Regions from separate parts of the Staphylococcus lutrae genome, predicted to be linked through region 1. Evidence: riboswitches for the same ligand, from Rfam matches in the RefSeq annotation. Region 1 holds a riboswitch; each other region holds the start of a gene.
What was found. Region 1 has a riboswitch for S-adenosylmethionine ahead of B5P37_RS08490 (methionine ABC transporter ATP-binding protein). Riboswitches for the same ligand answer to the same signal wherever they lie in the genome.
Positions count from the first base shown of each region.

Region 1 (2,207 bases):
ATTGGTGAATAATCGCATCATGAGAACTCCTCGGTAATGTCATTATCTAGGAGTTTTTTATATACAAATATTTTTTAGAAGGTGAAGCACATGACGATGATCCATAAGGTGATAGTGGTTGAAGGGAAATCTGATAAAAAACGTCTTCAAGAAGTGTTGCTAGAACCTGTAGAAATCATTTGTACACATGGAACAATGGGAATCGAAAAGCTAGACAATATGATTGAATATTTGTATGATAAACAAGTCTATATATTAGTTGATGCAGACGCAGAAGGTAGACGGATTCGCAAGTGGTTTTCCACGTATTTGAGTGAGCGGATAGATATCGTTATCGACACGACTTATAGTGAAGTCGCACGCTGTCCACGTGATTATCTCGCTAAACGTTTACAAAATTTTGGTTTTAAAGTAAAGCAAGACTTTTTTGTTAAAGGGAAGTATTCTTATGCCGAATGTTTCAAAACAATCAAACAATATATCTGAACATTTCGATAAAAGTGCCCATCTTATTTTTGGATATACGCCGATGTGTGGGACATGTAAGGTGGCGGAACGAATGTTAGATATTGTGAATGAAATGGTGTCATGGCCTCTGGTGAAAGTGGATTTGAATTATTACCCGGAGTGGAGTCAAACACATGAAATCCAATCCGTTCCTGTACTACTCATCATGCGATATGATCAAGAAGTTGAACGGATTTATGCGTTTCATTCTGTTACTGATTTATTAGAAAAAATAAAAAAACCATTGACGTAAGTTGCGGACAATGATATTATAGTAAACAATTAAATAATCAGAAAACTCTTATCCAGAGTGGTGGAGGGATGTGCCCTACGAAGCCCGGCAACCGTCTATATTATAGAAATGGTGCCAATTCACAAAAAGTATTGACGACTTTTGAAGATGAGAGAAAAGCGACTCGTGTTATTGCTTTCTCTTTTTTCTTTAAAAGAGAAAGCATTTTTTTAATTTATAAAGGAAAGACTGAGGAGGCGTAGAATGATTACACTTAAAAATATAGTGAAGAAGTACGAGAGTAAATCAAAATCTGTAACTGCTGTAAATAATGTAAATCTCGAAATCGATAGAGGTAAAATTTATGGGATTATCGGATTTTCAGGAGCAGGTAAAAGTACTTTGATTCGATTATTTAATTATTTAGAGAAACCCACGTCAGGTGAAGTCATCATCGGCGGCGATCATATCGGGCAATTAAGTCCATCTGAGTTACGACGAAAGCGTCAAAAAGTGAGTATGATTTTCCAACATTTTAACTTATTGTGGTCTAGAACGGTGTTGGATAATATCATTTTTCCACTCGAAATTGCGGGTGTTCCTAAAGGTGAAGCGAAAGAACATGCGATGGAACTCGTCTCTCGTGTAGGGTTACAGGGGCGTGAGCACGCATATCCATCAGAGTTATCAGGCGGACAAAAGCAGCGTGTCGGTATTGCGCGTGCTTTAGCAAACAATCCAGAAGTATTGTTGTGTGACGAAGCGACAAGTGCGCTAGATCCACAAACAACAGATGAAATACTAGACTTATTACTTCAATTGAAAAAAGAGAATAATTTAACGATTATTATGATCACACATGAAATGCATGTCATTCGACGCATTTGTGACGATGTTGCTGTGATGGAAAACGGTAAAGTCATTGAGGAAGGAAAAGTGTCAGACATTTTTGAGAATCCACAGCATGAGGTGACACGTCGATTTGTTCGAGAAGACTTGAAACCGAGTGATCAAGGCGAAGATTTAACGCACACCTTTGATTTAAAAGCTGATGAAGTGTTGGCGCGACTGACTTTTTCGGGTGAAAATACAACACAGCCGGTCGTGTCATATTTGACAGAAACGCATCACCTTCAATTGAATATTTTAGAAGGAAACATTAAACATTCTAAAACGGGGGCTATCGGTTATTTGCTCGTGCATATTAAAGATTTTTCAAAGATACACTTTGAAGAAATTAAAGCAGCGTTAGATGCACAAAATGTAGACATTGAGGTGATCAAACATGGGTAAGAGTATGAGCGATATTTTACACGAAATGATAACCATGCCGAATGTAAAATGGCCTGCCGTATGGGAAGCGACATACGAAACATTGTATATGACGATCATTTCGACGGCGTTTTCATTTGTACTCGGCTTGATTCTAGGCGTTATACTTTTTCTGACTTCAAAAAGTGAAGCGAAA
Region 1 covers NZ_CP020773.1:1,827,313-1,829,519, forward strand. The annotation lists gene gcvH (glycine cleavage system protein GcvH) at 1-12, shown strand, start outside; gene B5P37_RS08480 (toprim domain-containing protein) at 91-486, shown strand; gene B5P37_RS08485 (thioredoxin family protein) at 449-760, shown strand; SAM riboswitch class I at 806-914, shown strand; gene B5P37_RS08490 (methionine ABC transporter ATP-binding protein) at 1,004-2,032, shown strand; gene B5P37_RS08495 (methionine ABC transporter permease) at 2,025-2,207, shown strand, end outside.

Region 2 (2,207 bases), 960 kb from region 1:
ATACTAATCAACAAGAAATTTATTTCAGAGCATTTACAGCATCTTTTAATAATTGAACTTTATCCACACGTTCCCAAGGGAGCTGCACGTCTGTACGACCAAAATGACCGTAAGCAGCGGTTTGTTTATAGATTGGTTTTTGTAAATCTAACATTTGAATAATGCCAGCTGGACGTAAATCAAAGTTTTTACTCACGGCTTCAATCAAAAGTTCCTCTTTGACCTTCCCAGTGCCAAAAGTATCAATGGCAATCGATACCGGTTGCGCTACCCCAATTGCATAGGCCAGTTGCACTTCACACTTGTCAGCAAGATCTGCAGCAACAATATTTTTGGCAACATAACGCGCCGCATATGCAGCCGAACGGTCAACTTTTGTAGGATCTTTACCAGAAAATGCACCGCCACCATGACGTGCATATCCCCCGTACGTATCAACAATGATTTTACGGCCTGTTAAGCCGGCATCTCCTTGTGGTCCACCAATTACGAAACGTCCTGTTGGATTAATGAAAAATTTTGTATCTTCATCTAAAAGCTTTTCATCAACCGTTGGGTAAATAACATGGGCTTTAATATCATTTTGAATTTTCTCAAGTTCAACTTCTTCATGATGTTGAGAAGAAATAACAATCGTATCGATTCGCTTAGGTTGATCGTTTTCATCATATTCCACAGTTACTTGTACTTTCCCATCCGGTCTTAAATAATCTAAAGTGCCATTTTTACGCACTTCAGATAAACGTTTAGATAATTTATGTGATAAATCAATTGGTAATGGCATGAGTGCCTCTGTTTCATTTGTCGCAAATCCAAACATTAATCCTTGATCGCCTGCACCTGTGTTGAGTACCTCTTCATTTGAATCATCGCGGTATTCTAGCGCACGATCTACCCCTTGTGCGATATCTGGTGATTGTTCATCAATAGCAGTTAATACTGACATCGTCTTATAATCGTAACCATACTTCGCTCGTGTGTAACCAATTTCTTTGACTGTTTCTCTTACGACTTTCGGGATATCAACATATGTAGAAGTTGAAATCTCACCTGCAATTAATGCCATTCCAGTCGTCACTGTTGTTTCACAAGCGACACGTGCATCTGGGTCTCCTTTTAAGATTTCATCTAAAATTGCATCAGAAATTTGGTCAGCAATTTTGTCTGGGTGACCCTCAGTAACTGATTCTGAAGTGAATAAACGTCTGTTATAAGTCATCATATACTCCTTTTTATCAAATATTACGAACATTCTCTCTCTGAGCTCAATAAAAAAGAGCCTTTCGACACTATTAAATAGAGTGAAGGCTCTAACGTCCATTCGCTCTTATCGTTCAGACCATAGAAATGTCTGCAAACGGTTTGGCACCTTTCTTCGTTAAAAGAGGTTGCTGGGTTTCATTGGGTCCATGTCCCTCCACCACTCAGGATAAGAGAATCCGTTGTTTTCATATTACATAAATTTGATTACGATGTCAATTTCATCAATGCATCCTAGAATTCATTGCGTTCCTTGCTGTACGAAATGTTTCAGTTGGAAGTGCCCACTACTATAGTGAAAAATTACTTTACTTTCTTTATTTTATCTTTATTTTTTCTAAATTCGGTATGGATTATTTAGCGAATATGTTATACTTTTTAAATGTAAAGGCTTACATTTTCAATATTAATTTGGAGGGATGATACCATGTCATTCGACAAAGAAGCAATTGGCACATTAATTGATAAACCGAGTTCACATTTTCAACTGACTACGACAGAGCTCTACAATAAAATTCTGAAAAGAAACGAAGCTGTGTTAACAGAGTCAGGTGCAATCAATGCCAACACAGGAGAATATACGGGACGCTCCCCTAAAGATAAATTTATTGTTGATAATCCACAAGTTAAAGATGATATTGATTGGGGGAGCGTTAATCAACCTATCTCAGAAGAAAAATTTTTAAAGCTGTATGATAAAGTCATGGATTATTTAAATCAAAAAGATGAATTATTTGTCTTTAGCGGCTATGCAGGAAGTGACAAACAATCACAACTTAAACTATCCGTCATCAATGAATATGCATGGCATAATTTATTTGTTCAAAATTTATTTATCAAACCCAGTTCAAAGGAAGAAGCGTCTAAAATTAAAGCAGATTTCACCCTCATCTCTGCACCGCGCTTTAAAGCAGATCCTGAAATCGATGGGACACGTTCGGAAACAT
Region 2 covers NZ_CP020773.1:250,181-252,387, forward strand. The annotation lists gene metK (methionine adenosyltransferase) at 20-1,219, opposite strand; SAM riboswitch class I at 1,325-1,436, opposite strand; gene pckA (phosphoenolpyruvate carboxykinase (ATP)) at 1,688-2,207, shown strand, end outside.
Region 2: linked by a shared signal. The riboswitch ahead of metK (methionine adenosyltransferase) and the one ahead of B5P37_RS08490 (methionine ABC transporter ATP-binding protein) in region 1 are both predicted to bind S-adenosylmethionine.

Region 3 (2,207 bases), 540 kb from region 1:
AAGCCACTTCCAAACTTTTTTAATCTATAGTCTTTATTTTACAAGTTTTGTAATATGAATACAATTTGCACTATTTTATTTTCCGCATCTTACCACTCAATTACAAAGCTTTGTGTTGTTTGAACAAACTTAGAAAAGCTATATTCTAGCTATTATCCCTAAAATATAGCTTTTTGTCTAGTATTCTGAGCGAACATATTTAACATAAAAGTAGGGTATTACCGTCTAAACTTGGAAACTTTTAAAAAATGATATAAGTAGGGGGCCCAATCATTAAAATTCAAGAGAAAACCATCATGTCCTACGTTATCAGGAACAAAAAAGTGGCGATGAAATTTAAAATATGCGCCTAATGCTTCAACTTGATCATTAGGATACAACAAATCATCTGTAAACCCAAATGTCAGTACTTTCGTCTCTAATTGTTGGAATACTGCTTCAACATCATCACGACCTTGATGTATATCATGACTGTCTAACACACCAAGAAGTGTGAGATAACATTGTAAATCAAACTGCTCCTTAAATTTATTTCCCTGATACTTTTGATACGATACGACTTCATCTGGGGTAAAGCGGGCATCATAGCTTTTAGAAGAACGATAGGTTAAAAATCCAAGTTGTCTAGCGATACTCAGCCCTTCCTTACCCCCTAAGTAAATCGCTTGACGTGCAATCTCATTAAAAGCTCGACTATATGAAGAGGTTTTTTCTGTGGCTGCAAGTATAATCGCTTTTTTAACATTAAATTTTTGATTGTATAGAAGTTCCATGACTTGCATCCCCCTAAAGAGCCACCAATGAGTACATCAATCTGCTGATAGCCCAATGCAGCGATACCCATCTCAAGTGCACGGACAATATCGCGCAAGGTCAATTTTTGTGGAAAATTAGGATCGGTTAAACGGGAACTTGAACCAAATGGACTACCAATCACATTAAATGTAAGAAATTGATAATCATGTACAGGTACATACCCTCCATCAATAATCTCACGCCACCAACCTGGCTTTTCTTCTGTACCATACGTTAAGTGGTTGCCTGTTAGCGCATGGCAAACAACAGCAAGGGGTTGACCAGAATAGCCTACATATTCATAGCGTAATTTTAAATTTTCAATCGACTCACCCGACGCTGTCATAAATGGGCCCAATTCCAAAGTATCTACTCGATAATTCATCATTTAAGACTGCCCTCCCTCTAAAAATAAAAAAGTCATATTACCTTTATACGGCAATACAACTCAGTAAATCAGTTAACGAATGAACTTATCATCCACGTGTGTGGTTGGTTGTAGCACCGTACTTAGATGTTTAAGTGGTTGCTGAAGTGTCACAGGGCCAAATCCCTCAACTTCTCTCAATAAGTTTTTTATGATATCTAGTTTGAATTTCATCATACCTTATATAGGTCATATATGCAAATGATTAATTAGAATAATCCGATAATTCTCAAAAATGCAACACTCACCATTCCAATAATGACGGTAACAGTTAAACTTTTTGTCCACAATGCAAAAAGTATTGTAGGAATCAGTGCCCATATAAAAATCCAATTCAACGTATACCCCATGACGCCCTGTTGCTGCTGAATCAAACCGTCCACGACTAATGCAGTAAATAGCGTAATAGGAATAAACGTGAGCCATTTTAATACTTTTTCAGACAGCTCAACTTTAGAAATCATCACAAATGGCGCAATACGTATGAGCAATGTAACTAAACCTGATAAGACAATCGTCCAAAATAAATATAATGTCATCGATCAATCACCATCCCTATCGTGGCACTACATGTAGATGCAAGCAAAATCGCCAAATAAGAAGGCATAAAGAGACTTAATAACAACATCATGACAATGACGATACCGACTAAAAAAAGATAAACGCGTAGTTTCGTTTTTGTTATCCCTTCAAATTGTGAAATCGCTAAAAAGATAAACATTGCCGTAATCGCATAATCGAGCCCAAAAGTTTCAGGATGTTTGAAAAAATCTCCAAGCAATGCACCTAACACCGTAACAAGCGCCCAAAATAAATAAGCCAATACATTTAAACCATACATCCATTGATGCGTAATAGAGAAACCTTTCGTATAAGGGGTAATCGCAACCGCAAACGTTTCATCGGTCACTAAACTCCCCACGCCTATTCTATGTAAAATAGAGTGCTGTTTAAATTGTGGCGCTAAGGTCATACTCAATAAAAA
Region 3 covers NZ_CP020773.1:1,292,117-1,294,323, forward strand. The annotation lists partial or broken gene metX (homoserine O-acetyltransferase MetX) at 219-1,183, opposite strand; SAM riboswitch class I at 1,266-1,369, opposite strand; gene B5P37_RS05910 (AzlD domain-containing protein) at 1,432-1,761, opposite strand; gene B5P37_RS05915 (AzlC family ABC transporter permease) at 1,758-2,207, opposite strand, start outside.
Region 3: linked by a shared signal. The riboswitch ahead of metX (homoserine O-acetyltransferase MetX) and the one ahead of B5P37_RS08490 (methionine ABC transporter ATP-binding protein) in region 1 are both predicted to bind S-adenosylmethionine.

Region 4 (2,207 bases), 1.2 Mb from region 1:
TAGATTGGTGTTCATCAGGGGCTAACCATGGATTCGACACGTAAGAAGGTCTTGATGAATATACGACATTGGTATCATAAATCTCCCCCATTGTAATATGCTGTAAATCTTTTTCATAATTTTTCATCGTTTATGACTCCCTTTTATTTTGATGTTGCCGTTGAATCGTTTGTAACAACGCATCATCTTGTATCAATCTCGCTCCCATCAGTGCAATCGTTTTTGCGCCTATAATCAATGCTTGATCCCCCATCGGACTTACTGCTGCTTCACGAAAACGATGTGTATGACCCACTAAGCTTTTAGGTCCTATTTTAATATGCGGATGAATCGTTGGGACAACATGACTCACATTGCCTGTGTCCGTTGAACCGTAACCGAAATCATCATGACTCACTTCCTCCCCAAGTAAAGTCGCATATTGCTCAAATAAGTCATCTAACGCATCAGATTGAATAAATTCATTAACGCCATTTTGAATTGGCCCAAATTCAAATTCACAACCCGTTTGTATGGCAGCGCCCTTTGCAATATCATGTACTCTTGCCGTCAATACATCTAAATCTTTGCGCGTCGTTGCACGTGTATAAAATCGTGCGTGCGTAAAATCTGGTATAATATTCGCCGCTTGTCCACCTTCTAAAATGACGCCATGGACGCGTTCCGTTTTTTTAATATGTTGACGGAGCTGTGCCACGCCATTGAAATAGCTTAACATCGCATCCAAAGCGTTACGGGCTTCTTCTGCGTTTTCCGAAGCATGTGCACTCTTCCCATAAAATTTAATATCCAGAACATCGACGGCAAGTGTCGGAACTGTACGATATGTTTCATTACCTGGATGTACCATCAGTGCAACATCAATCTGATCAAATAAACCTTCACGAACATATGATGCTTTTGCACTTCCGTTCTCCCCACCTTCTTCAGCGGGACAACCAAACACAATGACCTGTCCCCCAATCTCATCAATAACTTGTTTTAACGCAATGGCCGCTAACACACTCGCTGTTCCGATAATATTATGTCCACATGCATGACCGAGCCCTGGTAATGCATCATATTCGGCAAGATAACTGATTTTAGGACCCGGTGCGCCTGAGTCGTATGTCGCAATAAATCCAGTTGAATGCCCAGCAATGTCTCTCTCTATTTGAAATTGTTGTGCCTTTAAATGTTCGATTAATAATCTCGAAGCGAAAATTTCTTCATTTCCGATCTCTGGCCGATCATGTATTTGATGACTGATATCGATATAGGTCAATCTATGTTGGTCAATATAATCTAAAATCCGCTGCGCTCTCTCCTGCATCAAATCCTCCTCCTTAAAATAAAAAAGTTATCGCATCGTTCTCTCACCAACAAGTACCGTATGACTGATGAACGTATGTGATAACGCCTCTGTTTTCATTTATCTTTCAGTCGTCAAACTGTTGGAATTCGCACCTTTATCGTCAATCCGATGAGGTTGCTGGGTTTCGTTGGGCCAATTCCCTCCACCACTCTCGATAAATTTGATTCAATTGTGTAACCATTTTAACTAATTTTGCGTGTTTTGTCATGTTATTTCAACACTGTTCCAAATCTTCTAACAATTATTGTTTTTATACTGCTTCACTTTCAATTGTATCCTTCTTATTTGTATACTTGTATTTGAAGTTTTTAAAACTTATAAAACCACTCGTATAACTCGGTTTGAAGCCTTTTTTCCTTATCACTCAAGACGTCAACACATCTCAAAATTCTTTTTTCTGCAATTGAATATGTTAAAATGAAGGTAATGATGAAGGAGGGATCACCATGCCAAAAATGAATGTAGAAAGTTTTAATCTCGATCACACTAAAGTCGTTGCACCATTTATTCGGCTTGCTGGCACAATGAAAGGGCTCAATGGAGATGATATTTATAAATATGATATACGGTTTAAACAACCGAACAAAGCGCATATGGAAATGCCCAGTCTCCATTCTTTGGAACATTTAATGGCAGAAAACATTCGCAATCATACAGATAAAGTCGTTGATTTAAGTCCAATGGGGTGTCAGACTGGTTTCTATGTCTCGTTTATTAATCACACAGATTATGATGACGTACTCAATATTATTGAAAAAACGCTCAACGACGTGATTTCAGCTAAAGAAGTCCCTGCATGCAACGAAGTCCAATGTGGTTGGGCCGCTTCTCACTCGTTAGAAGGCGCTCAAGC
Region 4 covers NZ_CP020773.1:533,093-535,299, forward strand. The annotation lists partial or broken gene ldmS (L-aspartate--L-methionine ligase LdmS) at 1-127, opposite strand, end outside; gene B5P37_RS02685 (M20 family metallopeptidase) at 131-1,312, opposite strand; SAM riboswitch class I at 1,409-1,515, opposite strand; gene B5P37_RS02690 (S-ribosylhomocysteine lyase) at 1,801-2,207, shown strand, end outside.
Region 4: linked by a shared signal. The riboswitch ahead of B5P37_RS02685 (M20 family metallopeptidase) and the one ahead of B5P37_RS08490 (methionine ABC transporter ATP-binding protein) in region 1 are both predicted to bind S-adenosylmethionine.